2 linked regions of the Laspinema palackyanum D2c genome follow. The protein of the gene in region 1 interacts with the protein of each later gene in a pairwise test. Links are inferred from orthologs where the notes say so. Each region holds a gene or a part of one and is shown in the gene's direction. Other genes may lie near its edges.

Region 1 (2,812 bases):
GGCTTTACCCAACTCTCCGCTCAAATTGAAGCGGCGGAATTGGTCCAGTTACTCAATAATATTTTTTCTCGCTTCGATCGCGCCTTGGAACGGTATCAGTTAGAAAAAATTAAAACCATTGGCGATTGTTACATGGTTGTAGCGGGAATGCCGGTTCCCTGTGAAAATAGTGCCGTGGCGATCGCAGAGATGGCCCTAGAAATGCAGGAGGAAATCGCCCGATTTAATGCCGAATTTCATCAATCCTTAAAAATGCGGATGGGGATCCATACCGGACCCGTCGTTGCTGGGGTGATTGGGATTAAAAAATTTATCTATGATCTGTGGGGGGATACCGTGAATACCGCCTCCCGAATGGAATCCCACGGTATTCCCGGCCAAATTCAAGTTTCTAGGGCCACTTATGACTGTTTGAAAAATCAATATCGTTTTGAAGAAAGAGGGGCGATCGAGATTAAAGGCAAGGGAGCAATGCAGGTGTATTTGCTCAAAGGACGCTTGCTTGTAGGGGGAACAAGGGAAAGTTTGTAGTAACGACTTCAGTCGTTACCGCGTGACGTGGAGATCGCCACGTCACGCACAATTGGCGGCGATCGCGCCTGTAGTGCTACTCCTGGCATGGAGTACAGCCGTCACAAGCACTCTGGAGCTTAAGCGCCTGCTCCTTAACTGGAGGCAGAGCCTCATGAGAGTGCGTGACGTGGCGATCGCCACGTCACGCGGTAACGACTAAAGTCGTTACTACGAACTCTCCCCTCTCCCTGCAAAATTCCGTCTGGCAAGTTAAAATACTAACCGATAACCACAACGGGAACAGAGGTCTAGGTTGGCTGGGGATTTCAGCGTTCATGGTTTCCCTGGGGTTAAGGTCCTCCAGCCTGACTGATTTAGCATGAAGGAGACCCAAGATTTCTTCACTTCAATCTAGTCTATAAAACCCGTTTTTTTAACGGGCTTAGGCATAGAGTAATAACTAATCAGCCATAGATTTGGATGCTTTGTTTTCGTAAACATTATTAGGAGCCAACAAAATGAGCCAAGCCAAGCAAGGCGATATGGTGAAAGTTCACTACACGGGTAAATTAGATGATGGGACTGTATTTGATTCCTCCATCGATCGCGACCCTCTGGAATTTGTTTTGGGGGAAGGACAACTCATTGCCGGTTTTGAACAAGCAGTTTTAGGGATGAGTCCGGGGGAATCCAAAACGGAAAAAATTCCAGCGGAAGAGGCTTATGGTCCCCATCGGCAAGAAATGGTGGTGGAAGTTGAGCGGCAGCAACTGCCGGATAATATCCCTTTAGATGTGGGACAACAATTACAAATTCAACAAGCCCCGGATCAAATTATTCCCGTGGTGATTACGGCAATTTCTGAGTCAAAAGTTACTTTAGATGCCAATCCCCCCCTGGCTGGAAAAGATTTGATTTTTGAAATTGAGTTGGTTGGCATTGCTTAAGCGCAAGAAAGACCCTTTCAGTTTTGTAAAACCATAAAAGATTTAGAGGTTTTTAAACCGTTAGGACAAAAACACTGGCGGGGATTTGTATCCCCGCCGGTCTATGAGATTCCCCCAGTCCATTTAAACCCAGACCGATCGCCCTTTAAGATTCGGTTCAGGGCTGTGAACCAACGGCTAGAATTTCGATTTGGAACCGATGAGAAAATAAGTATTCATTTCTCCCTTTCCTTTCACCGGAATCATTCCCCGTTTTTCTAGTTCATAATGCTCCCGCAATAAATAATAGGTGGTTTCGCTGACTTGAATTCGTCCAGGTAAACTGTGAGATTCCATGCGGCTGGCAATATTTACTGTGTCCCCCCAGAGGTCATAAATAAACTTTTTGATGCCAATCACCCCGGCTACCACTGGGCCGCTATGAATACCAATCCGAATGCTAAAGGACTGCTGGTTTTGTTGATTAAATTGGCTCAAGGCGGTTTGCATATCCAGGGCCATATCCGCGATTGCTTCGGCATGGTCTTCCCGTTCTGTGGGCAATCCTGCGACTACCATATAGGCATCCCCAATGGTTTTAATTTTTTCCAGTTGATGCAATTCCGTGAGGCGATCGAAGGCGGAAAAAACTAAATTCAGCAACTCCACCACTTCCAGGGCCGAAAGTGCCGAAGCAATTTCGGTAAATCCCACCAAATCCGCAAATAAAACCGTGACATTCGCATAAGTTTCCGCGATACTGTTGGGTTCCAATTTGAGGCGATCGACGATGGGTTCCGGCAAAATATTCAACAGCAAATTTTCGGTTTTCTTTTGTTGCTTTTGCAGGGCTTTTTCCACCTTAATTCGTTCGGTGATGTTTCTGAAAATTCCCCGAATGGCCACGGGATTATTTTCTAAATACTTACAATTCATACTGCCTTGCAAGAAGATTTTCTGGCCGGATTTAGTCACAAATTCTGCGGTTATTTCATCAAGGTTTTCCCCGGCAAAGATGCGTTCAAAGCAGTCTTGATACTGGGATTTGCTTTGGGGATGCAGAAGTTCAAATACCGTCATCCGGTCCAGGTCTGCTTCACTGTATCCCAGGGTTTCTTTCCAGGCGCGATTGACATACAAAAAACGACCTTCTATAGAAACACTCTGAATCAAATCGCTGGCATTTTCAAATAAATCGCGATAGCGTTCTTCGCTTTCTTGGAGGGCAACTTCGGCTTGTTTGCGTTTAATAAATTGACCAATCTGGCTGGCGATCGCACTACAAGTTGCCATCAAATCTTCGTCAATCGTCTGGATATCGCGGCTATAGAACCCGATCACCCCGAGCAATTCCGAGGATTGCTCCACCCGGG
Region 2 (2,976 bases), on another replicon or contig:
TACCCGGTTACCCTCAGACCAAAATGGATCCGTGTTGTTGGCGAAAGAAATCTTACAAGCGGATTCGATTTTATTTATGGTGGGACAAAAGATTAATGAATTTTATCAGAATCCCTTGCTGCCGAAGAATATTTCAATTCGCCGTAGTTTAGTGGAGGAAGTGGTGAAGTTTTTGCGGGACAAACAGAAAGAAGTTACGTTAGAATATTGTTAGAGAATCAAATTAATAAAATGCTGTCAATCCAACAGGAGTCTCTGGCAATTTTGGCGATCGGATACGGAAATGACCTGCGTCGCGATGACGGCGTAGGACAACGGGTGGCGGAAGAAGTGGCATCCTGGGGATTACCCAAGGTGCGATCGCTGTCGCAACATCAACTCACCCCAGAATTGGCCGAACCCTTGTCTGAGGTAGACTTGGCAATCTTTATCGATGCCTATCCTGCCACTGCTGAACAAGGACTACAAGTGGTCAAACTCAACGATGATGACTCCATCTCTCCCCAAAGTTTAGGCCATAGTAGCGACCCTTCATCCCTTCTCATCCTCGCTAAAACCCTCTATGGCAAGGCCCCTGAAGGGTGGTTAGTGGCAATTCCGGCGATGGATTTCGAGTTTGGGGATACGTTTTCTGCTGTCACTGAAAAAGGCATGGCGGAGGCATTAGTGGCGATCGCAAACTTGATTGAGACTGGGGGATGGGGGGAAGAGAAAGAAGCGGGGGGATTATGCATGAAGTTAGTTTGATGGAAAACACTTTGAATATTGCTTTAGATTGTGCTAAAGCGCAAAATGCCAGCAAAATTCATCGCCTAAAAATGCGAGTGGGTGACTTATCTGGGGTGGTTCCAGATGCCTTAGAATTTGCCTTTGATGTGGTGACCCGAGGGACGATCGCCGAAGGGGCAGAATTTGAAATTGAACGAGTTCCAGTGATTTGTCACTGTCCTACTTGCGATCGGGACTTTGAACCGATGGATTGGTTCTATGAATGTCCCCATTGTCATCAACTCACCCCTCATATTCAAAGCGGACAAGAAATCGAGTTAACATCCTTGGAGGTTTCCTAACTGATGTGTACTAATTGCGGATGCAGCGTCGTCGGAGAAGTCGGAATCCATAGTCACAGTCATGAAAATGGCCATAGTCACAGTCATGAAAATGGCCATCACCATCATCATCATGACACCCATCAAACTATTGCAGTGGGACAAGCAGTTTTAGCCAAAAATGACCGCCTTGCTGAACGAAATCGGGGCTATTTTATGGCTAAAAATTTGCTGGTTTTGAATGTGCTTTCTTCTCCGGGTTCTGGGAAAACTGCCTTCTTAGAACGGATGGTTCAGGATATCGGCAGTCGCATCCCCACCGGCATCATTGTCGGAGACTTAGAAACCGATAACGATGCCGTTCGCTTGAGTAATAGTGGGGCCGCCACCGTCCAAATTACCACGGGAACCGTCTGCCATTTAGAATCGGATATGGTCTTGAAAGCGGCCCAACAACTGAATTTAGATCGGTTAGATGTATTGGTGATTGAAAATGTCGGAAATTTAGTTTGTCCTGCGGCATACGATTTAGGGGAAGATTTGCGCGTGGTGTTGTTGTCGGTGACGGAAGGGGAAGACAAACCCTTGAAATATCCGACCATGTTTAAATCCGCGCAAGTGGTGATTATTAGTAAAATTGACCTTGCCGAAGCGGTGGAGTTTGACCGGGAGAAGGCGTTAGAGAATATTAGAAAAATGGCCCCGCAAGCGACAATTTTTGAAGTTTCTTCCCGCAAAGGACAAGGAATGACCGAGTGGTATGGGTATTTACAACAGCATTTGAAAAAGTCGCCAGTCAGCACAATCTCATGATTTCTCTTAAGTTCGTAGTAACGCCTTCAGGCGTTCTCTTTCTTAGTTCGTAGTAACGACTTCAGTCGTTATCTTCTCTTAGTTCGTAGTAACGACTTCAGTCGTTATCCCTCTTGAGTACGAACCCGGAAACGATTGAAATCGTTACTACGAACATCCGGAACGATTGAAATCGTTACTACGAACAATCCGGAAACGATTGAAATCGTTACTACGAACTAAGAGAACGACTGAAGTCGTTACTACGAACTAAGAGAACGATTGAAATCGTTACTACGAACAGGGGAGGTGTTTATGAATTTATTATTGAAATCTACTATTTTTATGTCTAACTTAAATCGCCTCTGTATCACGGTTCGGGGGGCGGTACAGGGGGTGGGATTTCGGCCCTTTATTTATCGACTTGCCACGGAACTGGAACTAAACGGATGGGTGAATAATTCCGCCCAAGGGGTGTTTATTGAAGTAGAAGGAACTCAGGAACAATTAGAAACCTTCTTATGGCGATTGGAACGGGAAAAACCGGCCATTTCCTTTATTCAATCCCTAGAATCCTCATGGTTAGAACCTCTGGGATTTACTGAGTTTGAAATTCGGCCCAGTGTGGCAGGGGAAAAAACGGCGGTGGTGTTGCCGGATGTGGCCACTTGTCCCGATTGTTTACAGGAGATTTTTGACCCCCAAAATCGCCGCTATCGCTATCCCTTTACTAATTGCACTAACTGCGGTCCTCGTTATACGATTATTCGGGGATTACCTTACGATCGCGCCAATACGTCGATGCAGGGATTTCAAATGTGTCCTGACTGTCAGGCGGAATATGAAAATCCCTTAAATCGGCGATTTCACGCCCAACCAAATGCTTGTCCCAATTGTGGTCCGCAGTTGGAATTTTGGAAAGGGTGGGGTGAGGTGTTGGCAACGGGCGATCGCGCTTTAGAAACGGCCATTTCTAAGGTGAATCGCGGCAAAATTTTAGCAGTGAAGGGATTAGGTGGATTTCATCTGATGGTGGATGCCGGAAACTCGGCAGCAGTCCGTCGTCTGCGGCGTTGTAAGCATCGGGAAGAAAAACCGTTTGCCGTCATGTATCCCTCCGTGGAACAAGTTCGCC

The links.
Region 2: the proteins of NG795_RS21600 (region 1) and hypB interact in binary tests that used the Escherichia coli proteins (3 or more experiments, as listed by UniProt). The link is inferred for Laspinema palackyanum D2c from one-to-one orthologs.

The regions. Positions count from the first base shown.
Region 1 is NZ_JAMXFD010000023.1:76,928-79,739, forward strand. What follows is about bases 66-2,745. They hold NG795_RS21600 (FKBP-type peptidyl-prolyl cis-trans isomerase), read left to right. Parts: upstream 66-1,031; coding sequence 1,032-1,460; downstream 1,461-2,745. Other genes in these bases: NG795_RS21590 (adenylate/guanylate cyclase domain-containing protein), read left to right, coding at 66-531; NG795_RS21595 (hypothetical protein), read left to right, coding at 554-733; NG795_RS21605 (adenylate/guanylate cyclase domain-containing protein), read right to left, coding at 1,638-2,745. Outside these bases: more of NG795_RS21590, read left to right, coding at 1-65; more of NG795_RS21605, read right to left, coding at 2,746-2,812. UniProt on the Escherichia coli protein: Folding helper with both chaperone and peptidyl-prolyl cis-trans isomerase (PPIase) activities. Chaperone activity prevents aggregation of unfolded or partially folded proteins and promotes their correct folding.
Region 2 is NZ_JAMXFD010000016.1:82,973-85,948, reverse strand. Bases 124-2,967 are described here. They hold hypB (hydrogenase nickel incorporation protein HypB), read left to right. Parts: upstream 124-1,073; coding sequence 1,074-1,862; downstream 1,863-2,967. Other genes in these bases: hypF (carbamoyltransferase HypF), read left to right, coding at 2,157-2,967; hypA (hydrogenase maturation nickel metallochaperone HypA), read left to right, coding at 747-1,070; NG795_RS18100 (hydrogenase maturation protease), read left to right, coding at 232-747; NG795_RS18105 (SpoIIE family protein phosphatase), read left to right, coding at 124-214. In the rest of the region: more of NG795_RS18105, read left to right, coding at 1-123; more of hypF, read left to right, coding at 2,968-2,976. UniProt on the Escherichia coli protein: Involved in the maturation of [NiFe] hydrogenases. Required for nickel insertion into the metal center of the hydrogenase. Exhibits a low intrinsic GTPase activity, which is essential for nickel insertion.